DNA from 2 places in the Salirhabdus salicampi genome. Region 1 is predicted to be linked to the other one. Evidence: predicted binding sites of a transcription regulator. Region 1 holds the regulator's gene; the other holds the start of a gene.
The links. Region 1 encodes LexA, which represses DNA repair genes until DNA is damaged. Its sites were predicted from a motif close to CGAACATATGTTCG; they were not measured.
Positions count from the first base shown of each region.

Region 2: a site for LexA is predicted at 14,225-14,238, ahead of uvrB (excinuclease ABC subunit UvrB). Genes of this name have one in related genera too.

Region 1 covers NZ_JANBWE010000002.1:44,084-60,002, reverse strand. Annotated here, with positions in the region: gene mutS (DNA mismatch repair protein MutS) at 1-1,468, shown strand, start outside; gene mutL (DNA mismatch repair endonuclease MutL) at 1,486-3,351, shown strand; gene NLW78_RS06280 (MFS transporter) at 3,513-4,673, shown strand; gene miaA (tRNA (adenosine(37)-N6)-dimethylallyltransferase MiaA) at 4,750-5,694, shown strand; gene hfq (RNA chaperone Hfq) at 5,724-5,948, shown strand; gene NLW78_RS06265 (AAA family ATPase) at 6,070-6,996, shown strand; gene hflX (GTPase HflX) at 7,013-8,257, shown strand; gene NLW78_RS06255 (methionine gamma-lyase family protein) at 8,265-9,509, shown strand; gene NLW78_RS06250 (MerR family transcriptional regulator) at 9,648-10,055, shown strand; gene glnA (type I glutamate--ammonia ligase) at 10,077-11,414, shown strand; gene NLW78_RS06240 (SDR family oxidoreductase) at 11,692-12,747, shown strand; gene NLW78_RS06235 (alpha/beta fold hydrolase) at 12,774-13,598, shown strand; gene NLW78_RS06230 (hypothetical protein) at 13,760-14,017, shown strand; gene lexA (transcriptional repressor LexA) at 14,050-14,673, opposite strand; gene NLW78_RS06220 (YneB family resolvase-like protein) at 14,948-15,607, shown strand; gene NLW78_RS06215 (DUF896 domain-containing protein) at 15,685-15,918, shown strand.
Region 2 covers NZ_JANBWE010000004.1:74,353-90,271, forward strand. Annotated here, with positions in the region: gene secA (preprotein translocase subunit SecA) at 1-1,644, shown strand, start outside; one part of gene prfB (peptide chain release factor 2) at 1,724-1,795, shown strand; one part of gene prfB (peptide chain release factor 2) at 1,797-2,825, shown strand; gene NLW78_RS12290 (YitT family protein) at 2,981-3,847, shown strand; gene cccB (cytochrome c551) at 3,900-4,223, shown strand; gene ftsE (cell division ATP-binding protein FtsE) at 4,506-5,192, shown strand; gene ftsX (permease-like cell division protein FtsX) at 5,182-6,075, shown strand; gene NLW78_RS12310 (murein hydrolase activator EnvC family protein) at 6,110-7,354, shown strand; gene NLW78_RS12315 (S41 family peptidase) at 7,473-8,966, shown strand; gene glcD (glycolate oxidase subunit GlcD) at 9,143-10,555, shown strand; gene NLW78_RS12325 ((Fe-S)-binding protein) at 10,552-11,880, shown strand; gene NLW78_RS12330 (DUF6612 family protein) at 11,946-12,797, opposite strand; gene NLW78_RS12335 (PDZ domain-containing protein) at 12,925-14,118, shown strand; gene uvrB (excinuclease ABC subunit UvrB) at 14,295-15,919, shown strand, end outside.

The DNA.
Region 1 (15,919 bases):
TAAAGAGACCCTGCAAAAGTTCCAGCAGGAGGAACTACAGGAACTCGGTGTAAACATTGATTCTTTACCTGAATTAAAGAAGCTTCTTGAAGATAGCATTCATGAGGATCCACCAATTTCTATTAAAGAAGGAGGCCTTATAAAATCTGGTTATAATGGTCGCCTAGATGATTACCGCTATGCTTCAAAAAATGGAAAACAGTGGATTGCACAGTTAGAACAGCAAGAAAAACATGCGACAGGTATCAAGTCATTAAAAATTGGCTATAATAAAGTGTTTGGCTATTACATTGAAGTAACAAAAGCAAACCTCCACTCACTACCTGAAGGTCGATATGAACGGAAGCAAACATTAAGTAATGCAGAACGATTCATTACACCTGAACTAAAAGAGAAAGAAGCTCTTATTATGGAGGCTGAAGAGAAAAGTGTGGAGTTGGAGTACGAATTATTTGTTGAAATTAGGGATCAAGTGAAAGAGTTTATTCCACAATTACAGCAACTTGCGCAAATTATTAGTGAAATAGATGTGCTGCAAAGCTTTGCTGAAGTAAGTGAGCAAAACCGGTATACGAAGCCGGAATTTACTAACTCACGAAATTTAAACATTGTAGAAGGGCGTCATCCAGTTGTTGAACAAGTGATGCAGGATGACACTTTTGTTCCGAACGATATTGTGATGAATGAGCACGTAGATATTATGCTCATAACGGGGCCTAATATGGCCGGGAAAAGTACGTACATGCGACAATTAGCTTTAACAGTGGTGATGGCGCAAGTGGGTTGTTTTGTACCATGCCAACGAGCTACTCTTCCAATCTTTGACCAAATTTTTACGCGAATTGGTGCAGCCGATGATCTTGTAGCCGGCCAAAGTACGTTTATGGTGGAAATGTTGGAAGCGAATAATGCAATTGCCAAAGCGACAGAGCGAAGTCTAATCTTACTTGATGAAATTGGGAGAGGTACAAGCACATATGATGGGATGTCCCTAGCACAAGCGATTGTAGAATATTTACATGATCGAGTTCATGCAAAAACGCTGTTTTCTACCCATTATCATGAGTTAACATCATTAGAAGATACATTAGAAAAATTACAAAATGTCCATGTAAAAGCTGAAGAGTATGAAGGCAAAGTCGTGTTCCTTCACAAAATTGAAAAAGGTGCAGCAGATGAAAGTTACGGCATACATGTTGCAAAATTGGCGAATATGCCTCCGGAATTAATTAACCGTGCGTATGAGGTATTACAACAGTTTGAACAAAAGGATACGCCCGAACAAGGTCAACCAAGTCAAAGTGAGCAATTTCAACTCGACTTGTTCCTTGACAGGGATAGAGGAAATGAGCCAGCTACAGAGCATCATGAAGTGATTAAGACGTTAAAGGAATTAAATTTACTAGAAATGACACCAATGGAAGCTATGAATCTTTTATATACATTGCAAAAGTCTGTTAAATCATGATGGAAGGAGGAAGCACAATGGGAAAAATTCAATTAATGGATGAACATTTAGCCAATAAAATTGCTGCAGGTGAAGTGGTAGAGCGACCTGCTTCCGTCGTGAAAGAATTAGTAGAAAATAGTATTGATGCGAACAGTAAGTGGATCAAAGTGGAATTACAAGAAGCAGGCTTATCAGTCATTAAAATTACAGACGATGGTGATGGCATGTCGGCGGATGACTGTGAGCGTGCCTTCTTTAGGCATGCAACAAGTAAAATAAAAACGGAAGAAGATTTATTCCGTGTTCGTTCACTAGGTTTTCGAGGAGAGGCGCTAGCGAGTATAGCATCCGTAAGTCGGCTAAAGTTAAGAACGTCAACAGGTCAATCGGCTGGAACAATGATTACATTGCATGGTGGAGAAGTACAGAAAAAGGATAAAAGTGACGCTAGAAAAGGGACAGAAATAGTCGTAGAAGATTTGTTTTATAATACACCAGCACGCTTAAAGTATATGAAAACGATACACACCGAACTAGGTCACATTACAGATGTATTATATCGAATGGCACTTTCCCACCCGAATATTCGGTTCGAGTGTATTCATAATGATAGAAAACTGTTTCAAACAAATGGAAATGGTAACTTACAACAAGTGATTGCCCAAATATACGGGGTAAATACAGCGCGTCAAATGTTACCTGTTCATAATGAAACTCTTGACTTTACAATTCAAGGATTTGTTGCCAAACCGGAAGTGACCAGATCAAATCGCAACTATATGTCTACGATTATTAATGGTAGATTTATTAAAAGTCACATTATTAATAAAGCAATATTACAAGCCTTCCATACGCTGTTGCCAATTGGGCGGTACCCGGTAACTGTTGTGAATATTGAAATGGACCCGGTGTTAGTTGATGTGAATGTACATCCTGCTAAATTAGAAGTCCGTTTTAGTAAGGAAAAGGAACTGTTCGATGCTATTGAACAGGGTGTGAAACAAACTTTGAAAAAGGAAATTCTCATCCCTGCAGGTACAGCAACAAGGAAACAAAAAGAAGAGGCATATCAGTCATCGATGACATTTTCGAATTCAACAGTAAGGCATCAACCAGACCGAAGCTTTTATGAGGTGCAAACGAGGGATGTTCCAGACGTAAAAGAGAAACAATCTTTTGTTCTCGATGATGTTGAAAAACAACATCACGGCCACTCCCGCAACATAGAAGAACAACCGAATGTGCCCGCACTAACTGATGAACCTATGTCCGAACAATTCGTGGAGGAAGAAAACGGTTTTACTCAAAATAAACAACCCCGTATTCCTGACCTTTATCCGATTGGACAACTACACGGGACCTACATTTTAGCCCAAAACGAAGATGGGTTGTACATTATTGACCAACACGCAGCACAAGAACGTATAAAATATGAATTTTTTCGGGAAAAGGTAGGCTATGTTGAGGAGGAACTGCAAGAGCTGCTCGTTCCGTTAACGTTTGAATTTTCTAAACAAGAAGCAATACTTGTTGAGCAATATATGGATGAATTACGGAAAGTCGGATTGTTCTTTGAACCGTTTGGAGATAACACATTTATCATTCGTTCACACCCTCAATGGTTACCGAAGGGGGAAGAAGAAGGACTTATCCGCGACATGGTTGAACAAGTTCTCGAATACCAAAAGATCGATCTAAAAAAGTTGCGGGAAGAGGCTGCCATTTTAATGGCGTGTAAACGTTCGATTAAAGCTAACCATTATTTGAAACATGAGGATATGGTGCAATTGTTGGACGATTTAAGAACGTGTTTCGATCCGTTTACATGTCCCCATGGACGCCCAATTATTGTATCGTTTTCTCAATATGAGTTAGAAAAAATGTTTAAACGTGTCATGTAGTAGGAATATTTCATATATATACGGTTAAAACATGCTATAATATAGAACGTAAAATCATAGTTAAGGCAAAACGAAACTTTAATTTCAATAGTGCTTGAGCCGATTTTATTACTCATTATGAGGTGAAATCGGTTCTTTCTTTTACGGATGGAGGAGACATCTTGAAAACAACATGGGCAATTAGCATCTTTTATTTTTTTGTATTTTTTAGTTTCGGCGGTCTATTTTCCTTATTAACATTATATTTAAAAAATGAGGCACTCCTAACAGGAGGGCAAATTGGCACAATTATGTCTGTTGGGCCGATTATTATGATTATTTCTCAACCGTTTTGGGGGATCATCTGTGACTATACTCGGAAACCCAAACTCGTTTTAACGATTACTGTTTTTTTAACTGGCATATGTGGTTTGGCCTACCTGATTAATACGAGTTATATTTGGATATTCATTGTGGCCATTTCAGTGGCTTTTTTCCAGAGTGCGATTGTGCCTATATCCGATAGTTTAGTTACGAGTTTTGTGCATCAACATCAATCTACAAGTTATGGAACTCTACGATTGTGGGGGGCAGTAGGATTCTCTGTCTCTGTATTAGTCGTTGGGAAAATTTCCGAACTTTTCGGTTCCGTTTATATTTTCTTGATTTTTGCGCTGGCACTAACGATAGCGACGTATTTCGCTTATCAAATACCTCAGCAAAAAGAATCGTACATTGGGGCTAAGTTAAGTACAGGATTGAAAAAATTAATTACTGTCCCTCATTACATTTTATTTTTATTTGTGACGTTTTTTGTGTTCGGACCAATCTATGCTAACAATTTCTATTTTAGTTTATTTTTTGAATCTCTCGGTGCAACAATGGCTGGTATTGGAATTGCATTTTTATTAATGGCGGGAAGTGAAGTGCCATTTATGCGATATGCGGATGCATTCATTCACAAGGCTGGTATTATTAAAATCATTCTTTTAGCTGCCATAGTATCTGGGCTAAGGTGGTATTTATACTTTATTGAACCACCACAATGGGTTGTGTTTGCGACAGCAGTAATGCAAGGATTTTCAATAGGTTTATTTATTCCAGCGGCACTTCAATATGTAAAAATGATATCACCGAAAAGTGTCCAAGTTACCGCTGTTTCATTTTACTCAGCAGCAGGAAACGGACTTGGTTGTTGGTTTTGTTCGATTTTAGGTGGAATCATTATGGATGTTTATAACATTTATATAACGTATTTGTTTTATGGATTATTAACAACAATTGGGGTTATTTGTGTATTGTTTTTACCGAAACTTGAAATGAAACATAGAAATTTTGCATAATATAGAAAATCATGTATAATAAAAATTCAAATTGACCATAGTAAACATAATGTAGTGTGTGTAGGAGATTAACATAATGAAGATTCCAGTTGTAGCAGTTGTAGGTCCTACAGCTGTTGGTAAAACGAAATTAAGTATTGAAATAGCAAAAAGGTTTCATGGTGAGGTCATTAGTGGGGATTCCATGCAAATTTACAAAGGTCTTGACATTGGAACGGCGAAAGTGAAGCCCGAAGAAATGGAAGGAATTCCACACTACATGATTGATATCCTTGAACCGAGTGAGTCATTTTCGGTCGCTTCTTTTCAACTCATGGTCCAAAATTATATTAAGGACATTAATGAGCGGGATAAGCTTCCGATAATTGCAGGTGGAACTGGACTATACATTCAATCAGTATTATACGACTTTCAATTTTCAGAAGAGAAAAGAGATGAAAGTTTCACCGAAAAACTGGAAGAAGAGTTAGAAGAAAAGGGAATTGACCATATACATAGACGTTTAGCTAAAGTGGATCCTGAACAAGCAAGAAAAATCCACCCTAACAATGTACGTCGTGTTATTCGGGCCCTTGAAATATACGAAAAAACCGGAATGACAATGTCAGAATTACATGAGCATCAAAAACAAAATTCTCCATACACCCCTATTTTAATTGGTTTACAAATGGAGCGTGAAGAGTTGTATAATCGGATTAATCGTCGGGTAGATAGTATGATGGAAGAGGGGCTTCTACAAGAAGTGGAGAGGCTTTATGATCAAGGGTTACATAATGTACAATCAATGCAAGGTATCGGGTATAAAGAGTTTATCCCTTATTTCGAAGGAAAGATTCCATTACAGGAAGCTGTCGATACGTTAAAAAGAAATTCCCGTCGCTATGCAAAGCGGCAATATACATATTTTCGTAATAAAATGAACATCCATTGGTACCCTATTTCAGAACAAACGGCTCATAAAACTTTTTCAACAATTTTGCAAGATTTAGAAGGATTGCTAGGAAAAATCACGAAATACTGAATAATAGATAGAATAGAGGAGGAAATGACATGGGACAGTCTGTAAATATTCAAGACCAATTTTTAAATCAAATACGAAAGAATAAGGTACAAGTAACGGTTTTCTTAACGAATGGATTTCAACTGCGCGGTCTTGTGAAATCATTCGATAATTTTACTGTATTGCTTGAGACAGATGGTAAGCAACAGCTTATTTTTAAACATGCAATTTCAACGTTTGCACCATCCCAAAACATTACACTTGATAAAGAATAATGAGTTAAACTGCGGATGCCTTAGCATCCGTTTTTTAATGAATCAGCTGTCTGCTATAGGCGTTTGTCACGTTCTCCCTATTTACTACGTATAGTATGGGTAGAGATAAGGGGTGAAAAACATGGATTTACAAACGCGAAAAAAAGGGCAGATCAACATCATATTGCAGGAACAGGATCGGCAACATCATGAAGAGAAATCTGTTTCCACTGACCTGAATCGGGAAAAAGACTTTGCTTTTATTGATGAAGCGTTTGCTTCGTTCATTGGCCTTGACCCGTTAAAACATACAATAAAAGAAATTTACGCAAATGTAATGATAAATCGAAAACGTAAGGAAGCTGGTTTAAAGACTGAACATCAAATGCTTCACATGTTATTTAAAGGAAATCCTGGAACAGGTAAAACGACCATTGCTCGCAAAATTGCGAGCTTATTTCACCAGATGAATTTGTTATCTAAAGGACACTTCATTGAGGCGGAGCGTGCCGATCTCGTTGGTGAATATATAGGTCATACCGCTCAAAAAACACGTGACTTAATCCAAAAGGCTTTAGGTGGAGTATTATTTATAGACGAAGCATACTCTTTAGCTCGAGGCGGAGATAAAGATTTCGGAAAAGAAGCCATTGATACACTTGTCAAACATATGGAAGATCACCATCAAGATTTCGTGCTGATCCTTGCTGGTTATCCGGAGGAAATGGAACGGTTCTTATATTTGAATCCAGGATTAAAATCACGTTTCCCAATTATTGTAGATTTCCGTGATTATACTGTTGATGAGTTAATGAAAATTGCACACATTATTACTGAACAAAAACAATATCGGCTATCTAATGAAGCTAAAGCAAAATTGCGTAACCATTTATGGGAAATGAAAACTAGTTATGTTTCTGACTTCTCAAATGGTAGGTACGTCCGAAATGTAATTGAGCAATCAATTCGACGTCAAGCATTACGTGTAGTAGCGATGAAGAAATACTCAGTATCTGATTTAACTTATATTACAAGAGACGATTTAATCTTTTCAGAAACGAAAACGTAATTGAAGGAGTAGAAGTATGGAGAACAAGGAACGTGTACTTTTAGCAGCCTGCCTTATTAAAGGTAAAAACGAAGATCAATTTGAAACATCAGTTCAAGAATTGCATGAACTTACGAATACAGCCAAAGGCCATGTTGTGAAAACCGTCACTCAAAAACGGTCAAGAATTCACCCAGCTATTTATTTTGGCGAAGGAAAAATTGAGGAGATTAAGGCGGATGTTGATGCCTTAAATATTGACGTTGTTGTATTCAATGATGAACTTTCACCTGGTCAATTAAAGAATTTAACAGATCATTTACAAGTACGCGTTATTGATAGAACGCAATTAATATTAGATATTTTTGCTCAACGAGCGAATACAAGAGAAGGGAAGTTGCAAGTTGAGTTAGCGCAAATGCAATATTTATTAACACGTTTACACGGGAAAGGAGCGGAACTTTCCCGTTTAGGTGGGGGAATTGGTACAAGAGGTCCTGGTGAAACGAAGTTGGAAACAGATCGTCGACATATTCAAAGGCGTATTACAGAAATCAAACGTCACCTTGCGAATGTAGTGAATCAACGAGGACACTATCGTAAACGAAGAAAAGATAATCAAGTATTTCAAATTGCGCTTGTAGGGTATACCAATTCAGGAAAATCTACGATTTTTAATCGTTTAACGAGCAGTGAGACATTAGAGGAAGATCAGCTATTTGCTACATTAGATCCATTAACAAGACAAATACAACTTCCGGGTGGTTTTTCAGCAATTATTTCTGATACAGTTGGTTTCATCCAAGATCTTCCTACTACACTCGTAGCGGCCTTTCGTTCGACATTAGAGGAAGTGTCAGAGGCGGATTTTATTTTACATGTTGTAGATGGTTCGAATCCAAATTATCATCAACATGAGAAGACGGTGAATCAATTATTAAGAGAACTTAACGCAGATCAAATTCCGACTTTAACGGTGTACAATAAAGAGGATAAAATGATTGATTTTGTCCCGAATTCTTATCCGTTTATTAAAATTAGTGCATTAAATGAGCATGACATTGATCGATTACAAACAGAAATTGAAAAAGTCATTCAAACACAATGGAAATATTATCAGAAAAAGGTAAATCCGGATGAGGGAAGATTATTAAACCAACTACAAAACGAAACAATTGTTATTGGTCAAACTTTTGATGAACATGAAAACACGTTTGTATTGGAAGGGTATGTGAACCCAAACCACCCTGTTTATCAATTCATTCACGAAAAGGAGCAATAAATTAAGCATGGACTATACCTATGAACAATTAGCAGAACAAATCGAAACAATGGTTGCAGAACAGCATCAATATGTAAAAAGAATTGTAGAATATAACCAACATAAAGTGTTGCAGGCATTTCAACAAAATAAGGTGAGCGACACCCATTTTCAACAATCCACTGGTTATGGTTACGATGATTTGGGTAGAGATGTCTTGGAGAAAGTATACGCGGATATATTTCGGACTGAAGATGCACTCGTACGACCGCAAATTGTATCTGGAACCCATGCCATTTCCACATCACTTTATGGAGTTTTGCGTCCTGGCGATGAGTTGTTGTATATGACGGGAAAGCCATATGATACTTTACAAAAAATTGTAGGTAATGATAGTACCGATACTGGTTCATTATATGATTATAATATCTCATATAAAGAAGCTACCTTGAAAGAAAATGGCTCCGTTGATTTTGAATCGGTACAAAAACTGATATCCAATCGGACGAAGGTAATTGGCATTCAACGTTCGAAAGGATATGATAACAGGCCATCTTATTCAGTAGACGAAATAAAAGAAATGATACGTTTTGTAAAAGAAATCTCCCCCCATTGCATAATTTTTGTTGATAACTGTTATGGAGAATTTACCGAAAAATTAGAGCCAACAGATGTTGGTGCAGATTTAATGGCAGGTTCTTTAATCAAGAACCCCGGTGGAGGAATAGCGAAAATAGGTGGTTACATTGTTGGTCGTAAAGACTTAATCGAACTATGTGCGAACCGGTTAACGTCCCCAGGTTTAGGGAAAGAGGTAGGTGCTTCATTAAATCAACTTCAGGATATGTATCAAGGATTATTTTTAGCTCCCCATGTAGTAGGAGAAGCATTAAAAGGTGCAATCTTTACTGCATGTATGCTAGAACGATTAGGTTATCATACGAACCCGTCCTATAGCGATAAGAGAACGGATTTAATTCAGTCTGTAACCTTTCATGATCCTGAATCAATGATCCAATTTTGTCAGGCTATTCAAAAAGCTTCGCCGGTTAACTCACACGTTTGTCCATATCCTAGTGATATGCCGGGATATGACCATGAAGTTATTATGGCTGCAGGTACATTTATCCAAGGTGCAAGTCTAGAACTTACTGCCGATGGTCCGATTCGTCCACCGTATACCGCATATGTTCAAGGGGGATTAACGTACGAACATGTAAAAATTGCAGTTATTTCGGCGCTGAAATCCATTAGGCCAATCAAACATGTTTAAAAATTCACTCAGAAGGAACAGTAAAATCAAACTGTTCTTTCTTTTTTATCAATTAATGTTAACTTTCCTAACATGTGTTGACAGAAAGTGAGACATTATATATAATGTGAATATAGTAAAGATTTGGGGGTGTTACAAATGAGTGATGAAGGTCGTCGCTCAATGCCTCTCTTTCCAATTAGCATCGTGATTTCATTAACTGAGCTCACAGCAAGACAGATACGGTATTATGAAGAACACGAGCTTATTAAACCAGCAAGAACGAAAGGTAATCGCAGGCTTTTTTCTTTCAATGATGTCGATCGATTACTTGAGATCAAAGATTTAATCGACAAAGGGGTAAACTTAGCTGGTATTAAAGCGATGTTTGAAATGAAAGAGAAGCAAAACAGTGTGGCACAACAAAAAGAAGAAGTGATTGTAGAAGAACGAAGAGATCTATCCGACAAAGAGTTAAGAGAAATGTTGCGGAAAGACTTAATGCAAGCTGGCAAACATAATAAAACTTCGTTAATCCAGGGAGAGTTATCACGATTCTTCCATTAAAACACATAGGAGGATTATAAAATGGGGACAAAATTTACTAAAGAGGAAGTAAAAAACCGAATTCAGGAGGAGAATGTAAAGTTTATTCGTCTACAATTCACTGATTTATTAGGAACCATTAAAAACGTGGAAATTCCATTAAGTCAGTTAGACAAAGCACTAGACAATCAAATGATGTTTGATGGTTCTTCTATCGAAGGATTTGTACGTATTGAAGAATCAGATATGTACTTATATCCGGATCTTGATACATTTGTTATTTTTCCTTGGACATCTGAGAAAGGGAAAGTAGCACGATTCATTTGTGACATTTATAATCCAGATGGTACTCCATTTGAAGGTTGCCCACGTTATAACTTAAAGAAAAACTTGAAGAAAATGGAAGAGCTTGGCTTTAGCAAATTCAACATTGGAACAGAACCTGAATTTTTCCTCTTCACATTAGATGAGCGTGGCGAACCAACGATGGAATTAAACGATAAAGGTGGATACTTTGACTTAGCTCCTACTGACCTTGGGGAAAACTGCCGCCGTGACATCGTGCTTGAATTAGAGGAAATGGGTTTTGAAATTGAAGCTTCTCACCACGAAGTTGCACCTGGTCAACATGAAATTGACTTTAAATACGCTGATGCACTTAAACATTGTGATGACATTCAAACGTTCAAATTAGTTGTTAAAACAATTGCTCGTAAGCATGGTCTTCATGCAACATTTATGCCGAAGCCACTATTTGGCGTAAACGGTTCTGGAATGCACGCTAACATGTCATTATTTAAAAATGGTGAAAATGCCTTTTTTGATCCAAATGGAGAAGAGCAATTAAGTAACTCTGCATATAAGTTTATTGCTGGTATTATTAAACACGCAACAAGCTTTACAGCTGTGACAAACCCAACTGTTAACTCATACAAACGTTTAGTACCAGGTTACGAAGCACCATGTTATGTTGCTTGGTCTGGTCGTAACAGAAGTCCATTAATTCGTATTCCTTCATCTAGAGGAGTAGGTACACGAATTGAAGTTCGTAGTGTAGACCCTGCAGCTAATCCTTATTTAGCAATATCCGTTATGCTAGCAGCAGGACTAGATGGAATTGAAAATAATCTTGATGCACCAACTCCTGTTGATCGTAACATTTATGTAATGGATAAAGCAGAGAGAGAAAGAAATGGAATTCAAGATTTACCAGCGACATTATATGATGCACTTCAATTGCTAAAACAAGATCCAGTTCTTGTTAATGCACTTGGTGAACACTTATTTGAACACTTTATAGAAGCAAAAGAAATTGAGTGGGATATGTTCCGTACACAAGTACACCCTTGGGAACGTGAACAATATATTCAACAGTATTAAGTAAAAAAAATCCTTGGCGTACATTGCGCCAAGGATTTTTTTATTGGAAGTTGTGTCAATTTAGAAGTTTACTATGTCAACTCTCTCCCGAAATTACGAACGTTTTAAAAGTCACCTTTCTTCGAGCCTCTCATGAAGATATTCGAATACGGCAGCAATGATTCCAAACTATTTGTTTCCATTAATTTTAGTTAGACAAACGGTATGCACACTGATAGTATTGATGTTATAAGAGGATGGACTATCTCAACTATGAATTCTACTAAGGAGATCACCAATGAATATTTTACTAACTGGAGCTACAGGATTTGTTGGCAAAATACTAACGAAAAGATTACTTGAAAATGGACATCATGTCTTTGCTGTTATTCGGAACGAGAAAAAAGGAGAAAAGTTAATCTCATCTATATCGCCAAAATTACGTAACAATTTATTCATTTTACAAGGTGATATATCAGACGATAATCTAGGTATTTCTGAAGAACTTACAAGCTTATTAAGAGACAAAATTGATACCGTTTACCATAGTGCTGCGTATTTATCATTTGATCAAAATGATAGAGAAAAAACCTTTAATATTAATGTCAATGGTACACGAAGATTATTGGAATTTAGTAAAAAAATTAACATAAAAAAATTCTTTTATGTAAGTACGGCTTACACATTAGGAGAAGATGAATTTGCATTAGAGGAATTACACCCGCTTCATAAAACATTTGTAAACTATTATGAGGAAAGTAAATGCCATGCTGAACATCTTGCTTTTGAATATCGGAATGCTTTTTCTGTCAGTATCTTTAGACCAGCTATTATCATTGGTGATTCGAATACGGGTGAGGCGGATACAAGTTTTGGACTTTATGGCATTATAAAAAGTTTTGAGTTACTAAAACGTAGAATCGAAAAAAGAGAAAGATTGCAACATAATAAGTTTCATTTTTTATGTGACCCTGACACTACTCAAAACCTGGTTCCGGTCAATTATGTAGTCGATATATTAAGTTCAGCAATAGTCCATGCGAAAAGGGACAAGATATACCATATTACGAACCCGAACCCACCGACTAACCAGTTAATTTCTGATCTAGTTCAAGCATATTTAGGTTTTAATAACGTAGAGCTTTCAACCGATTTGAATAGAGAGATGACCAAAGAAGAAATGCTTTTTAATGAACCGCTCAAAATCTTTCATAATTATATGCAAAGAAACATTACATTCGTCAATGCAAATACAAAAGAATTATTGAAGAGCAGTAACCAGAGTGAATTATATATGGATCAACCGATGCTCAAGCGTATTATTGCAAAGGGAAATCAGTTTTCTTATGCCTAAAAACAGCTAAGAATTATGGGGTTACAATGGAAAAAGAAAAACAAAATCTATTAAACTATCACATTTACAGGAAAAGTGTACATTCAGATTGGATTGTCTTCGTTCATGGTATTGGGGGCAACCATAAAATCTTTTATAAACAAATCGATGAAATGAAGGAGCACTATAACTTAGTGCTCCTTGATTTACCGGGTCATGGTGTATCTGCTGACTTTCACCATGACGATGATACCCTCTCTTTAACATGCCAGTTAATTGTGGAACTTTTAAATACATTAAATATTAAAAGAGCACATTTTATAGGGGTATCATTAGGGACGATTATTCTGCAGTATATGGCAATGCAATGTCCCGACAGGTTTAAATCAATGGTATTAGCAGGAAGTGTGGGAAAATGGCTGAAGTGGGGAGAGATGGTAGGAAGGCTGTCATTGTCCACACCTATTCGAAAACTACTACCTTATATGGTTCCCTATGTTTTATTTGCTCATATTGTCATGCCGAAAAACAATCATAAGAAGTCTAGAGATATTTTTATCCGTGAAGCGCAAAAATTAGGTGCTGCCTCATATATTCGATGGGCTAAAGTTGCTAGGGACTCTGTTTATATATATAGCCGCCTTAATGAACAAAAAAATCGTATACCTAAATTATATATTTCTGGAGCGGAAGACTACATGTTCTTAAAAGGGATTAAACGTCATGTAGCAAATGAGGATTTTTCGAAGTTATATACGATTAATCAATGTGGCCATGTTTGTAATATTGAAAAGTATGAAGAGTTTAATGAGGTCAGCCTAAATTTTTTGAAGGAAAACACTATATTTACAAAAGATATTTCAGCACTATAATCGGCATATTTATGTTGGAAAAATCCCATTCCCCCTTTAATCCAAAGATTCTCTATAATCCTTCCCGCAAATGGCGGAAAGGATTTTTTGTTTTTTGTAGCGGTGTATCAATGTAGCAATTCCCGGATGCACCATATAATGTGGTGAGGGGAGGAGTCAGCATGAGTATAAATTGGCAGCAAATCCATAAGAAGTATACGAATTCTGTTTTGATGGTCACTGAAACATTTGTTCAAAAGTTAGATAATGTTGACCGCGACTCAGTATTGCAATGTGATGAAATCATTGAGTATAACATTCAGCCTAACTTTTTAAATCGAACAAACGAGCCAATTAATCGTTATAAAATATTAAGTAGGTCCATTGATTTGAATAACAATGTGATTGTATTCGTAGAAAAGGGACATGGTGATATGTAAAAAACCAAGAAGTCATATGACTTCTTGGTTTTTTAATAAATTTCCCGATATAGACCGATAACTTTTCCTAAAATAACAACGTTTTGAACGATGATCGGTTCAAGAGAAGCGTTTTCCGGCTGAAGACGAATGTAGTTTTCTTCCCGGAAAAAACGTTTTACCGTTGCTTCATCTTCTTCTGTCATTGCAACCACGATTTCGCCGTTTAGGGCAGTTTGTTGCTTTCGTACGATAACTCTATCACCATCCAGGATTCCTGCCTCTATCATACTATCACCTTGTATGTTTAAAACGAATAAATCATCTTCATCATGGGATAAATGATTTGGTACTGGTATATATTCTTCAATGTTTTCAATCGCTGTAATTGGCGCACCTGCTGTCACTTTCCCGATGACAGGAATGAAAGCTGCTTCCTGCTTCGGTGCAGTTTGTTCTACATCTTCAAGTAATAGTTCAATAGCACGGGGTTTTGTCGGATCTCTTCGGATATAGCCTTTTTGTTCAAGTCTAGATAGATGGCCATGAACTGTTGAACTTGATGCTAGTCCAACTGCCTGGGCAATTTCACGTACTGAAGGTGGATAGCCTTTCTCGAGTACTTGCTCTCGTATGTAATCTAAAATTGCTTGTTGCCTAGTTGATAGCTTAGTCATATTATTTTCACCTCGTGCATATATTAAATTACTTGCATTATAGCATGTACGTATAAAATATACAAACATCCGTTCGTAAATTTCTATTGACAAGAACGAGTGTTCGTATATAATGGTATGTAGATGCGAACAAAAGTTCTATTTGTGGGAGGAATGGAAAATGTTTAATAAACTTTCAAAAACAGACTTATCTTTTTTAATTCTATTTGGTGTAAGTATCGTCATGCTATACTTTACAATGATTACAGCATAAGCATGAAAAAGAGGTGTCACCATGAATGCACTAATATATTGTCGCGTTAGTACGGAGAAGGAAGAGCAAACTACGTCATTGAAGAGACAAAAAGAAGAATTAACGTATTTAGCTGAGGAATATGGATTTACGGTTATAGATGTAATAGAAGAAAGAGAGAGCGGTTATCAGGTTGAACGAGAAGGCATTTTTCAAATGTTGCAACGGTTTGCTGATGGACAAGCAGATACATTATTAATTCAAGATGAAACAAGGTTAGGTAGAGGAAACGCCAAAATTGCTTTGCTTCACCAACTGCAGAAATTGGGTATTCAAATTTTTACTGGTACACACAATGGACAGTTACAAATCTCTGATTCCGATTCGATGGTCTTACAAATTGTCTCGATTGTAGAAGAATATCAAAGAAAAATACATAATGTTAAAATAAAACGCGGAATGAAGAGAGCGGTTAACAATGGTTATCAACCACAACATAATTTAGAGAACGTAAATAGGGCAAACGGTCGGGAGCGTAAACAGTTTCCAATTGATGAAGTCATTCGGTTGAAACAAAAAGGATTAACCTTTGCCGAAGTTGCAACAACATTAAGGGGGATGGGGTATAATATTTCAAAGGCGACCGTTCACCGTAGGTATAAGGAACACCAATTACTTGAAATCGATCAAAATGAAAGATAATATATACTCATATTAAGATGCAAGGGTCTTTCAAATAGACACTTGCTTTTTTACGCTATATAAAAGGAGAATTATACATGCTTTCCAAAGACAAATTAGAGCGAATTAATGCACTGGCAAATAAAGCAAAAAACGAAGGTTTAACACAAACTGAAAAAGAAGAACAACAAACGTTGCGACAAGAATATTTACAAAATGTGAGAAAATCATTTAAAAACCAACTGAAGTCGATCAAAGTCGTAGATGAAACAGGTGCAGACGTTACACCGGAAAAATTAAAAAATGAAAAAGCAAATAGTAAAAAACATTAAC
Region 2 (15,919 bases), on a different contig from region 1:
CACATTAACCAGGCGTTAAAAGCTCACGTAATAATGAAACGGGATACGGATTACGTTGTCCAAGAAGGAGAAGTTGTCATCGTTGACCAGTTTACTGGGCGTTTAATGAAAGGGCGTCGCTATAGTGATGGGCTTCACCAAGCGATCGAAGCGAAGGAAGGATTGCAAGTCCAAAAGGAAAGCATGACCCTTGCGACGATTACGTTCCAAAACCTTTTCCGCATGTATGAAAAACTTGCAGGTATGACAGGTACAGCGAAAACAGAAGAGGAAGAGTTCCGTAACATATATAACATGGACGTTGTCGTTATCCCAACAAACCGTCTGATCCAACGGGATGATCGTGCAGACTTAATCTATAAAACGATAGAAGGGAAGTACCGTGCCCTTGTTAAGGATATTAAGGAACGCCATGAGAAAGGACAACCTATCCTCGTTGGTACTGTAGCTGTTGAAACATCCGAAATTATTTCACAGCAATTGAAAAAGGCGGGCGTAAAACATAATGTATTGAACGCGAAAAATCATTTTCGTGAAGCGGAAATTATATTAGAAGCAGGCCAAAAAGGTGCTGTGACCATTGCAACTAACATGGCTGGTCGTGGAACAGACATTAAATTAGGTGAAGGTGTGAAAGAGGTAGGCGGACTCGCAGTAATTGGTACGGAACGTCATGAGTCAAGACGTATTGATAACCAGTTGCGTGGACGTGCTGGCCGTCAAGGTGATCCAGGTGTTTCTCAGTTTTATTTATCAATGGAAGACGAGTTAATGCGTCGATTCGGGTCCGACAATATGAAAAATATGATGGACCGTCTCGGGATGGATGACGATCAGCCGATTGAGAGTAAAATGGTGTCTCGTGCAGTAGAATCAGCACAAAAACGTGTAGAAGGAAATAACTTTGACGCACGTAAAACATTGCTGTCATATGATGACGTCCTACGCCAACAGCGTGAAATTATTTATAAGCAACGCTTTGAAGTGCTGGATTCGGCAAACTTGCGAGAAATTATTGAAGGTATGATTCAATCTACGCTAGATCGGGTTGTCAGTACTCATACGCAGGATGAACTTGACGAGAATTGGGACTTACAATCAATTGTTGATTATGTACGAGCGAACTTGCTTGAGCAAGCCGAAATTACGGTTGATCATTTGAAAGGGAAAGAGCCGGAAGAAATTACCGAGTTCATTATGGATAAAGTAAAAGCGAAGTATGATGAAAAAGAACAGGAACTATCTGACGAACAAATGCGTGAGTTTGAAAAGGTTATCCTACTTCGTACTGTTGATACCAAATGGATGGATCATATTGACCAAATGGATCAACTACGTCAAGGTATCCATCTACGTGCATACGGCCAAACTGATCCATTACGTGAGTATCAAATGGAAGGGTTTGCGATGTTCGAGCAAATGATCGCTTCGATTGAAGAAGAGGTAACGCGCTACATTATGAAGGCGCAAATCCGTGAGAACTTACAGCGACAAGAAGTTGTAAAAGGTGCCACGGCTGTAAGCGGGGGCAATCACCGTGAACAGAAGAAGCGGAAACCAGTAGTGAAAAAAGAAACGGTTAGAAGAAACGACCCATGCCCTTGTGGAAGTGGGAAGAAATATAAACAATGTTGTGGACGTTAACCAATACTTTAGGCACTCCCTCAAACAGAGGGGTGTCTTTTGATGTGAGCTTTGAACAATATGAATGAGGTGGTCTTCCATGGATTTAACAGAAATTAAGCAAGAACTGGATAAAATGGCTAATCGTTTAGCGGACTTTAGGGGGTCTCTTTGACTTATCGGTAAAAAAGGATCGAATTGCTGAACTTGAACAGGAGATGACTACACCTGATTTTTGGGATAATCAGGATAAGGCCCAAAAAGTGATTAATGAAGTCAATTCCATTAAGGAGTTAGTACAATCCTTTGAAAAGAATGAAGAAGCGTTAGAAAATTTAGAAGCCAACTATGAACTGGTAAAAGATGAAGATGACCCAGAACTAAGGGAAGAGCTTGAAGAGGAAGTAAAATTACTAACAGATGAACTGAATCAGTTTGAATTACAAATGCTTCTTAGTGACCCGTATGACCGTAACAATGCAATTTTAGAGCTACATCCTGGTGCTGGTGGGACGGAATCACAAGACTGGGCAAGTATGTTGCTTCGTATGTATACCCGTTGGGCTGAGAAAAAAGGATTTAAAGTTGAGACAATGGATTATTTACCTGGTGATGAAGCAGGCGTAAAAAGTGTTACATTGCTTATTAAAGGCCATAATGCCTACGGATACTTAAAAGCGGAGAAGGGGATCCATCGTTTAGTTCGTATCTCACCATTTGACTCCTCAGGTCGACGTCATACTTCATTTGTCTCTTGTGAAGTCATGCCAGAATTTGATGATGATGTAGAGGTAGATGTAAAAACTGAAGACTTGAAAATCGATACGTATCGTTCAAGTGGAGCAGGCGGACAGCACGTGAATACGACTGATTCTGCAGTTAGGATAACGCACGTGCCAACAAACACAGTAGTAACCTGTCAGTCAGAGCGTTCCCAAATTAAAAACCGTGAAAAAGCGATGAAGATGTTAAAGGCGAAACTGTATCAATTAGAAATTGAACGTAAGCAACAGGAGCTTGATGAAATTCGTGGTGAGCAAAAAGATATCGGCTGGGGTAGTCAAATCCGCTCGTATGTATTCCACCCATACTCGATGGTTAAAGATCATCGAACAAATGTAGAAGTCGGTAACGTCCAAGGTGTAATGGACGGAGAGCTGGGCCCATTCATCGATGCGTACTTACGCTCGAAGTTGTCATAATAAGATGGAAGGTAGGATGCCCTATCTTCCTTTTTTTGTCGTTGCTGCTTTACCGGGGTAATGTGTTAATTTAACCGCGTTTACGGCTTCTGAAATGTGTGTTATATTCCAAACGGACTATTCGTTACAGAACGTAAACAGAGGGGATAAACGTGATGTTACATAATTCTCGTAGAACACCACTTTCACCAAAACAGTTGGTGTTAATTGAATATTTTTATGTACTGTTAGGATCATTTTTTGTTGCTATCTCATTTAATGTATTTCTATTACCAAATCGAGTAGCCTCAGGTGGGGTTGCCGGGATTAGTACGATTACAGAGGCAGTATTTCAGTGGGAGCCGGCACTTGTTCAAGGTGCGTTAAATGTTCCTCTATTTTTAGCGGGCGTAATAATATTAGGAGCAAATTTTGGGTTGAAGTCTTTTGTCGGAACGCTGATTTTACCATTTTTCGTTTATCTTACCAAGGATATCGACCCTGCAACGATGAATCCGTTGCTCGGAGCTATTTTTGGTGGTATGGGTGTAGGTCTTGGTTTAGGTATCGTGTTTCGTGGTCGGGCCTCTACTGGTGGAATTGATGTTGCAGCCCAAATTTTACATCGTTATACAAACATATCCCTCGGGCTATGTATTGCGATTATCGATGGTGCTATTGTCGTAACCTCTGCTCTCGTCTTTAATGTCGAGCAAGGTTTATATGCGTTAATTGGTTTGTTTATTACGAGTCGAACAATTGATGTTGTTCAAGTAGGCTTTAATACATCGAAAAATGTCATGATTATTACGAAATATCCGAATGAAGTAAGGGATGAAATTTTTGCAAAAGTTGACCGTGGCGTGACAATTTTAAGTGGGACTGGTGGTTACACGAATGAGGAACGGAACGTCATTATGTGTGTTGTTGACCAAAAGGAATTTTCGCAATTAACTCGAATTGTAAAAGGTATTGATCCGGGTGCTTTCGTTGTGGCCATGGCAGCGGCTGAAGTACTTGGAGAAGGGTTTAAATCAACATAAATCGGTTATAATAACGGTAATTCGAAACCGTTGACGAGGGGGATCTTTAAACATGAAGAAGGTAATGCGATTCACATCTCTTAGCGCAATATTATTATTAGCCGCATGCGGTGGGGGAGGCGACGGTGCTGAAGGTGGAAATGACACTGACGCACCGAATGCAAACGGAGAACAAATTTATGAAAATAACTGCTCTTTTTGCCATGGCGCTGATCTATCTGGAGGAGCAGGCCCTAACTTGCAAAACGTAGGGGATAAGTATGAACGAGATGAGATTGTCCATATTATCTTAAATGGAAAAGGGAATATGCAAAAAGTAAATGTATCAGAAGAAGACGCCCAGACAGTTGCAGATTGGTTACTAACGCGGGATTAATATAGAGAATGAACTAGAAAGACACCTTATGTTGCGAAATGTTCGCAAACATAAGGTGTTTTTTTGTCGAACGAAATACCATATTGATACAAAAATGTAATATGATTTTGTCTGAAAAGAACGAAATAGATGTTATAATAATATGTAACAAACATTAGATTACAAAAAGGTACAAAAAATAACAAATTGTATCGAATCGATTATAATAATAGATTTATAAACTACAGATAGAGAATAGCAACATCATGTCAACACAACTTTAGAGTACAGGTGGTAGACAAAATGATTGAGATGAAAAATGTGCACAAAACATATAAAAATGGCGTAACCGCTTTAAGTGGTATTGATCTCTCCATTGAAGCTGGTGAATTTGTTTATGTTGTTGGACCAAGTGGTGCTGGAAAAACGACGTTTATTAAAATGATGTATCGCGAAGTACAACCTTCTAAAGGTAGTGTTCAAATTAACGGTTATGACATAACGAAAATTAAAGATAAACAAGTTCCATACTTACGTAGGGGAATTGGTGTAGTTTTTCAGGACTTTAAACTTCTTTCAAAATATACAGTGTATGAGAATATAGCTTTCGCCCTAGAAGTGATTGAAGAAAACCCGAAAAAAATTCGGCGGAAAGTGATGGATGTACTAGACTTAGTAAAGTTGAAAAATAAAGCTAGATTTCTCCCCGACGAATTATCGGGTGGAGAACAGCAACGTGTTTCGATTGCCCGCGCCATCGTGAACAATCCGAAAATTATGATTGCCGATGAACCGACAGGAAATTTAGATCCAGATACGTCGTGGGATATTATGCGCATCTTAGAAGAAATTAACTCGAGAGGAACGACGATTGTCATGGCGACACACAGTAAAGATATAGTGAACACGTTAAAAAGGCGTGTTATTGCCATTGAAAATGGACGAGTAGTACGTGACGAGCAAAGAGGTGAATACGGATATGAAGCTTAGAACCGTTCGCCGTCACATTCGGGAAGGAAGCAAAAATATTGTTCGTAATGGTTGGATGACTGTTGCTTCGATTGGTGCTGTTACAACTACTTTAGTTCTTGTTGGAGTCTTTATTGCCATTATGATGAACATCAATCAAATGGCTACAAATGTGGAAAAGGATGTTCAAATTAAAGTTCTCATTGATCTCACAGCAGGTGAAACGGAGAGAACTCAACTAGAAAAACAAATAACAGACATACCGGAAGTATCCACCGTAGAATATTCCTCCAAGGATGATGAGTTACAGTCGTTGATGGAAAGCATGGGGGACGCCGGTGAAGTTTGGAGTTTATTCGAACAAGATAATCCACTAAATGATGCTTTTATTGTAAAAACGACAAATCCGATTGACACGATTGAAGTAGCGCGGCAAGTGGAAGACTTCGCCAATGTGTCTGAAGTTGTGTACGCAGAGAATGTCGTGAAAAAAATGTTTACATTTAATGAATATGCCAGATATATAGGAATTGGCCTAATTGGGGCACTTGTATTAATGGCTATCTTCCTCATTTCCAATACGATTAAAATTACAATCACTGCTAGAAAAAAAGAAATTGGCATTATGAAACTAGTAGGGGCAACAAACGGATTTATTCGATGGCCATTTTTCATTGAAGGATTGCTTATGGGAGTGTTAGGTTCTATCATCCCAATTGCTGTCGTAATGACTGGTTATCATTATGTTTATTACCAATTGAAAGACCGCATAACATTACCATTTATTGAGTTATTGCCATTTACCCCGTTTGCATGGCAGTTATCTGGTATGTTGCTGGCAATTGGCGGCTTTATCGGTATATGGGGAAGCATTATGAGCGTTCGTAAGTTCTTAAAAGTGTAGATAGAGAAAGAATGATGAGGGAGGAATCGGAACATTGAGGAAAAAGTCTATTGCCTTAATGACATTAGTTGTACTCTTAGCTGTATCTGTTACGTTTTCGAAAGGGAGTATTTCCTTTGCGAAAACTCTAGAAGATATTCAGCGGGAAATTGAAGAACTGAAAGATCAACAAAATAATTTAAAAGATCAAAAAAGTGACATTAGTAGTGAAAAGAGCACAATTGAAAACGAGATTGCGAGAAACATAGCAAAGCAAAAAGAAATTAGAGGATTAATTCAGCAGCTGGATAATCATATAACGGAAACAACGAAACAACTTGTTGAGAAGGAAGAAGAAATACATGAAACAGAAAATGATATCGAAGAATTAACGGGGAGTATTGAAGATTTGCAGCAGAAGATTGCTACCCGGGATATCATGTTAAAAGACCGTCTACGTAATTTACAAAAAAACGGTGGGCAAATTAACTACTTAGATGTAGTACTTGGAGCACAAGATTTTGGGGATTTATTAAACCGTAGTACGGCTGTATCAAAGATTATGGACCAAGATAAACGGATAATGGACAAGCAAGCCGAAGAAAAACAAGATTTAGAAGTCCAACAACAATTGCTTGAGGATAAAAAAGAAAATTTAGTTGCAAAAAAGGACGAGCTTGAATCCATTAAAGCGGACTTGGAAAAACAAAAACAAAGTCAAATTACGTTGGTAGCCCAACTTGAACAAGAGGAAGAAACGCTCCACAGCAATAAAATGTCTTTAGAAGAGCAAGCTGAGATTTTAGCTGCTCAGCAAAACTCAGTACAACAGTTACTGAAAAAGGCAGAACAGGAAAAGAAGCGATTAGAGCAAGTAAACCAAAATCCAAATGGGAAACTGTTTATTAACCCTTCGGATGGTTGGTTAACGAGTGGCTATGGTAAAAGATGGGGATCGATGCACTACGGAATTGATGTTGCAAAAGCTGGCACCGTACCTATTGTTTCCGTAGCAGATGGTATTGTATCCCGGTCCTACCGTTCTGCATCATATGGTGAAGTAGTTTTTATTACACACTACTTAGGTGGTAAGTTTTATACAACAGTTTATGCCCACATGCGCTACGGTTCTAGAACTGTAAGTGATGGAGATGAAGTAAAACAAGGACAACGGATTGGGTATATGGGGAATACAGGTGACTCAACTGGGCAACATTTACATTTTGAACTCCATTTAGGGCCACGCTGGACAGCTGACAAGTCCAATGCCGTCAATCCATTGAAGTACCTCTCTTACTAAATGGTACATGTTTACGGATGGAGAAACATATAGTATGATAGAAGGCATCGCACAGAGGTGTGATGCCTTTTTGTGCAAGGTGAACGGATTAGTAATGCAATTATAGAGGTGAAAAGTTATGAATTTAAGAGGCCGTTTTGTCGCAGTATTGATGGTTGTCGCGATGTTGTTTGGAGCAGGAGTTGCGTTTGCAGGAGTAAAAGCTGCTGACTATTTTCAAGATGCTGAAGGAAATAGTACAGATCCAATCGCAGAATTATCCGAAGAGGAACTGGATGATGCAAGACAGAAATTTTTAAACTCGTTTCAAAATCAAGGTGACTTTTCCAAGTTTGCTCGTGTATACGAAGCAATTCAGCAGAATTATGTTATGGACGTAACAGACGATGCACTTATTGAAGGTGCTATTAGTGGAATGTTAGAAACATTAGATGACCCATATAGTGTTTACATGGATCCTGAGACAGTGGAACAGTTTCAAGGTACGATTGAATCATCCTTTGAGGGAATTGGTGCTGAAGTTAGTATGATTGATGGGTTTGTTACCATCGTCTCCCCAATTAAAGGTTCACCAGCGGAAAAGGCAGGATTAAAACCAAACGATCAAATTTTAAGTGTAGATGGAGAAAGTTTAGAAGGACTTGATCTACATTCAGCTGTCATGAAGATTCGTGGTGAAAAAGGAACGACTGTAACGTTAGAAATACAGCGTAAAGGTGTTTCAGAATCACTATCCATCGATGTAGTGAGGGATACAATTTCAGTTGAAACGGTTTATAAGAGAACGGAAAAAGTGGACGGCAAAACAGTTGGAATTATTGAAATTGTCTCCTTCTCAGAGAAGACAGCGGTTGAGTTCGAAAGAGCGTTAAACGAATTGGAGACAGAAGAGAACATTGACGGTCTTTTAATTGATGTTCGGGGAAATCCAGGTGGATTATTTACCGTAGTTGAAGACATCGTGAAGCACTTTATTCCAGAAGATGAACCTTATGTCATGATTGAAAATCGGGACGGTGAGAAAACACGTTACTTCTCCGGAACGAAGGAGAAAAAAGATTATCCAGTCTCTGTATTGGTAAATGAAGGTAGTGCATCTGCTTCAGAAATTTTAGCAGCAGCTTTACATGAAGCGGCTGGCTATGACATCGTTGGAACAAAAACGTTCGGAAAAGGAACCGTTCAACAGACGATGGACTTAGGAGATGGCAGCAATTTAAAGTTAACAATTTATAAATGGCTAACTCCGAACGGAAATTGGATTCATAAAAAAGGGATTGAACCAACAGTAGAGGTAAAACAACCTGATTTTTATTACACAAATCCAATTCAGTTAACGAAACCACTTGAATACGATATGACAGGTGAACGAGTATCAAACGTTCAAATTATGCTGGATGGGCTTGGATATGACCCAGGGAGAAAAGACGGTTATTTTGGTAAGAAAACGGAAGAAGCCGTTAGCAAGTTCCAGCGGGATTATGGCCTCACAGTAACAGGTACAGTGAATGAAGAAACTGCTAGGAAAATTGAACAGGAAGTTATTAATGCCATTAACGATAACCACGGCGATAAACAGATGGAAAAAGCATTGGAAATATTGTTTCAGTAAGTGAGTGAGCTTGTAAACGAAGGTGCTCCCTTTGTTTACAAGCTTTTTTTGTATGCTTTATGCATATACACAATATAATTCTGCTTTTGTAGTATTGTTTTGTGTAATTGCCCATATCTTTTATAGGTCATTTTCACTAAAATAAACATAAGAAATGTATCTAAAGGAGAATGTGTATGCTTCCAGATGAATTTAAAACGAAGTTGGTACATATTGTCGGTGCGGAAAATGTGGCAGACTCCAATGCAAGTAAACTTGTTTATTCATTTGATGCAACACCACAGTTTCAATCGACGCCTGATGGGGTCGTGTCCCCCCGAAATACCGAAGAAGTAGCGAGTATCGTGAAGTTATGTAATGAATACCGCATTCCGATTGTACCGAGGGGATCAGGATCGAATTTAAGTGCAGGCACAACACCAACCGAAGGGGGAATTGTGTTACTGTTCAAACATATGAACAACATTTTGGAGGTTGATCAGGAAAATTTAACAGTAACGACACAACCGGGAGTGATTACTCAACAACTTATGGAGGCTGTTGAAGAGAAAGGATTGTTTTATCCTCCTGATCCAAGTTCAATGAAAATTTCCCAGATTGGTGGAAATATTAATGAAAACTCTGGTGGATTGCGAGGTTTGAAATACGGGGTCACTCGAGACTATGTCATGGGATTGGAAGTTGTACTGCCCAACGGTGATATTATACGAACCGGCGGAAAGTTGGCAAAAGATGTTGCCGGATATGACTTAACACGGCTGTTCGTCGGCTCTGAAGGAACGCTCGGTATTGTGACGGAAGCAACGTTAAAACTTTTGCCAATGCCAGAAGAAAAACAAACGATATTAGCTTTGTACGAAGATTTAGAGGCTGCTGCCCGTACAGTGTCGCAAATTATATCAAACCGAATCATTCCGGCAACATTAGAGTTTTTGGACCAATCTACGCTTCAAGTAGTAGAAGATTTTTCAAAGATTGGTTTACCAACTCATGTGAAAGCGGTGTTACTTATCGAGCAAGATGGTAATAAAGAGACAGTGGAAAATGATATGAAAAAGATAATGGACATTTGTAGAGAAAACGATGCAGTAGAAGTCAATAGTGCGAAAAGCGTAGCAGAAGCTGAAGCGTTACGAACAGCAAGACGCGCAGCTTTATCCGCCTTAGCAAGATTAAAGCCAACGACCATCTTAGAAGATGCGACAGTCCCACGATCCAACATTGCGAAAATGGTTGCAGCGATTAACACCATTGCTAACAAATATGAATTAGACATTTGTACATTCGGCCATGCTGGTGATGGAAACTTACACCCAACTTGTTTAACAGACGTACGAAACAAAGAAGAAATTGCGCGAGTGGAACATGCATTTGAAGAAATTTTCGCTGTCGCTGTTGAGTTAGGTGGAACGATTACAGGAGAGCACGGGGTCGGTGCTATGAAAGCACCGTATTTACATTGGAAGTTAGGGGAAGAAGGCGTTTCCGCAATGTTAAATGTGAAGAAGGCCTTTGACCCAAACAATATTATGAATCCAGGGAAAGTGTTTGCGAAGTCAGAGCGGAAACGTGTGGTGGTCACCCGATGAAGGCGATAGAAAAACAGCGAATCCAACAACAATTTCAAGAAAAAATGGATTATGATGAATTGTTAAATTGTATGCGTTGTGGATTTTGCTTGCCTAGCTGTCCTACATATATTGAATCTGTTCAGGATGAAAGGCATTCCCCTCGGGGTAGAATTGCCCTTATGAAGGCGGTTGTCGATGGGGAGATCGAGCCGGACGAAGAAGTGAAACGATCTCTCGACATGTGTTTAGGGTGTCGTGCATGTGAACCTGTTTGTCCATCTGGCGTACAATACGGTCATTTATTAGAACAAGCAAGAGATATCATTTATCAAAATAAGACGTCATCTCCTTCGGCGAAATTGATGAAACATTTCTTTTTCCATCAACTATTTCCTCATCAAAACCGAATGATTAATTTCACTTCATTACTAGGATTGTATCAACGTTCTGGAATGCAAAAGGTAGCGAGGAAAATAGGGGTTATGAATCTATTACCTGATAGCGTTCGTACGATGGAAAAAGTATTACCGAATGTACCGACAAAACATGAAATGAAATATAGGGAAAGACATTTTCAACCTAAAGATGCTAAAAAGAAGCGGGTTGCATTTTTCTCGGGATGTTTAATGGATACGATGTTTTTAGAAACGAACAAATCATCCATTAAGTTACTTCAATATGCTGGTTGTGAAATTGTTATCCCAGATCAACAGGCATGCTGTGGGGCCCTTCACGGACATGGTGGGGAAAAAGAGAAAGCGAAAGAGATGGCGAAACGGAATATTCAAGCTTTCGAAGAAGAAAACATTGATTATATTATTACAAATGCAGGTGGTTGTGGGGCGTTTCTCGTAGACTATGATCAACTACTAAAAGATGATAAAGAGTGGGCGGAACGGGCGAAAATGTTCGCGAGTAAAATTAAAGATATTACAAGTGTTTTAGTAGAATTAGAGTTTCATCGTCAGCCATTATCTTTAGATGATGAAGTGATCACTTATCAAGATTCCTGCCATTTACGGAATGGTCAGAAAACATTTATGGAGCCTCGTACACTTTTATCATCAATTTATGGGGCGACTTATGTGGAGATGAAAGATGCGAGTCGTTGCTGCGGGTCAGCTGGCATATATAACATTTTAGAATCAGAAATGTCTATGCAAATTTTAGACTATAAAATGAAACAAACGGTTGCAACGAAGGCGAAAACAGTAGTTACGGCTAACCCTGGATGTTTACTTCAAATGAAGTCAGGTATTGAAAAGGAAGGGTTATCTGATCAAGTTCGTGCGGTGCACATCGTAGATTTATTATTAGAAGCTTATGAAAACATTAGGTATTGAGTGAAAGAGGAAACATGTATATAGACCAACTCCCTCCTCTATAAGAGGGGGGAGAATAAGTGTGTTTAATTCGATTCTTCCATCGCTTCCTCAATGATGTCATCAGGGACTTTGATCTCGTTTATCGTGTTATAATCTTTAACGTTTAATGTAAATGTATAGTTCGCAGAAAGGTTCTCATCTTCTCCAACGAGTTCTAGTTGCCATGATAATGATTCAAGTAGCAAACTATCCTTATGAATTACCCCCTTCATTGAGGCTGTTACAATATCTACATTGCTTTCAGGCAAATTTTCGCTACCATCGATAGGCATTGAATGGAAAAAGCGATGTATATCTTGAATGTTTCCCCCTGCCAATACGATCATTTGCTCGTCTTGCTCTTCTATATCGATTTCTTCTTCCAGCGTTACAAGACTTTCATAAAAATCACCGGGGGAAAGCTTATCAAAAATATGATGTTGGTCACTCTCAGAAAATATCCAAGAACCAAACATCGAGTTGAAAGAGTAACTCCCATCAGGTGTATTATACGTTTCCATATGCACAGAAACATTTTCACCGTCCCCTGTAGTTGTTAACGTCGTACTTACATGGGATTGAAATGGGTCTAAAACAATTTCAGAAGTACTTTCCATTTCCATTGTCCCATCTTCATTCCCACTTACTTCTATAGATAAGGATGATTCTGTTATGTAACTGTTTTGTTTTTGCATAGCTAGGACCATTTTTGAAAACAACTCATTTGGGTTGTTTCGTACGTTATCATTTTGTTTCGTTTCTTCATTTGTTGCATTGTTTTCAGTAGTGGCTGGTTGTTGTTCGGCAGATTCATGTTCGTTGTCCGCTCGTTCATCTTGACTACAAGCAGTGAGCAGCAAGGAAATTATAAAGAAAACGTAGAAAGGAAATCTCACCAACAAACCCTCCTCACATGTTGAATCTGACAGAATTGTAAAAGTATATTCTGTTTCGGTCTGTTATATGAAGGAGATTACCTTTTTTTATCGAAATCTATTATAATACCGTTACGGAGGGAACAACATGATTGAGACGTTATTACTGGAATTATTAAGAGGAATATCATTTATTATCTATCAACCACTGTTTTATTGGTTCTTCCTTTTGCTTATAATTGTATCGGTAAAAAGGGCGAAACAGGAGCGGCTTGATTTCGGCTCGAAAATTTATCAGTTCGGAGCTGAATTACGTAACACGTGGTGGTTGAGTTTCACAAGTATGGTGATTCTTTCAGGGGCATTTATTGTTTCCGGAAGTTTTCTGCCAATCTCTTTTATTGTCTTACTTTCAGCTTGGACAATTGTATTATCTATTACTGGTAATTTAACGTTATTATCACCCGCTTACGTTTTTGGAATGACATTTGTTACCGTCCTTTTACTAGTTCAATTTTCAATCCCATATATCCCAACTGGATGGTATGCTGACTTATACGAATTACACTATCCGCTTGTATTATTGATTCTCAGTTTATTCTTGTTGATGGAAGCAATCCTTGTTTTTGCTACAAGGGAAGGCGGGTTTCCTCGTCTATTGAAAGGGAAGCGGGGAAAGTTTATTGGGATTCAGAAAGTGAATCGATTAACCGTCTTACCGTTGTTTGTGCTCATCCCGACAGGAGATATTACGTTACCTATACAATGGTGGCCTGTGTTCCCAGTAGGAAATGGGGGCTTCCACCTTATGCTTGTTCCCTTTTTAATTGGAGTAGACCAATCATTTCAAGGGATGTATGCGAAGGCAGGGGCGAAATTATTGGGGAAATGGATATTATTGCTTGCCTTATTAACAGGGGTTGCTGCGATTGGTAGTTTTTATGTACCTGTTGTTGCCTACATTGGCATCGGAATTGCTCTGATTGGTCGCTTTATTATCTTTTTATCGGTTCGGTTTGTTGATCAGGAAAAGTTGGCTCTATTTTCACCTCAATCAGATGGGTTGCCCATTTTAAGTGTGATCCCTCATAGTCCGGCACATAAAATGGGGCTTGAAGTGGGCGAAAAGATTGAAAAAGTAAATCAAATTCCGGTTTCCAATGAACAGGAATTTTATGAGGCAATTCAACGAAATCGAACCTTTTGCAAGCTGGAAGTACGCAACTTAGATGGTGAACTCCGGTTTGTACAGCGTGCGTTATATGAAGGAGAGCATCATGAACTTGGTCTCGTATTCATTAAGGAAAAACCACGTTTTCGTTTATATCAAGATTTATCGTAAAGCTTGCCTCATGATCGGCAGGCTTTTTTGTTATGTTCATAAGTGAATTTTGCAAAAATAGAAAGAAAAGCCTATTCTATAGGTAAATAGAAAAAGGGTTTGTAATCGAATGTCTGTTCGCTTTTATGTTACAATGTTTGTAATAAAGGAAACAGGTATGAAATGGAGGTCCGAATGTGGATAAGCAATTTGAGCTTATATCTAAATATCAACCTGAAGGTGACCAACCAAAAGCGATAAAAGAGTTGGTCGAAGGTATACATTCTAATAAAAAACATCAAACACTACTAGGAGCAACTGGAACTGGGAAAACTTTTACTATCTCAAATGTAATTAAAGAAGTGAACAAACCAACATTAGTCATTGCCCACAATAAAACGTTAGCGGGACAATTATATAGTGAATTTAAAGACTATTTTCCAAATAACGCAGTTGAATATTTTGTAAGTTACTATGATTACTATCAGCCAGAAGCTTATGTCCCACAGACGGATACATATATTGAGAAGGATGCAAGCATTAACGATGAAATTGATAAGTTGCGACACTCAGCTACTTCAGCATTATTCGAACGGCGTGATGTCATCATTGTAGCTAGTGTGTCCTGTATATATGGCTTAGGTTCGCCGGAAGAATATCGGGAGCTCGTATTGTCGTTACGAGTTGGAATGGAAAAAGAACGAGATGAACTTCTGCGAAATTTAGTAGATATTCAATATGCTCGAAACGATATTGATTTTCAACGGGGAACATTTCGGGTACGAGGTGATTCGGTCGAAATCATCCCTGCCTCTCGTGAGGAACACTGCATTCGGGTTGAGTTTTTCGGGGATGAGATAGATCGTATCCGTGAAGTAGATGCGTTAACGGGTGAAATTGTCGGAGACCGGGATCATGTAGCAATCTTTCCAGCTTCCCACTTCGTCACAAGGGAAGAAAAAATGAAAAAAGCAATTGCTAATATTGAAGATGAGCTCCAGGAACAATTGAAAAAATTACATGATGAAGGGAAGCTATTAGAAGCCCAGCGTCTAGAGCAACGGACGAACTACGATTTGGAAATGATGAGGGAAATGGGATTCTGTTCTGGAATCGAAAACTATTCCAGACATTTAACACTACGACCTCCAGGATCTACTCCTTATACGTTAATTGACTACTTCCCCGATGACTTTTTAATTGTGGCTGATGAGTCCCACGTTTCGATTCCACAAATACGAGGCATGTTTAACGGGGATAGAGCAAGAAAAATGACCCTCGTCGACCACGGGTTTCGTCTCCCTTCAGCCTTAGATAACCGACCATTGAAGTTTGAAGAGTTCGAACAGAAGGTCAATCAAATCGTGTACGTTTCGGCTACACCGGGCCCGTATGAATTAGAACGCACACCGAAAGTGACGGAACAAATTATCCGTCCTACAGGCTTGTTGGATCCTGAAATTGATATACGTCCAATTGAAGGGCAAATTGATGATCTAATAGGTGAAGTGAACAAGCGTACTGAACGTAACGAGCGGGTTCTTGTGACAACGTTAACGATAAAAATGGCCGAAGACTTAACCGACTACCTGAAGGATGTAGGATTCAAGGTTGCATATTTACATTCGGAAATTAAAACGTTAGAACGAATTGAAATTATTCGTGACTTACGGTTAGGAAAATATGATGTGTTAGTTGGGATTAACTTGTTACGTGAGGGTCTCGATTTACCCGAGGTTTCCTTAGTTGCTATACTGGATGCAGATAAAGAAGGGTTCCTTCGCTCGGAACGTTCCCTCATTCAAACAATTGGGCGAGCTGC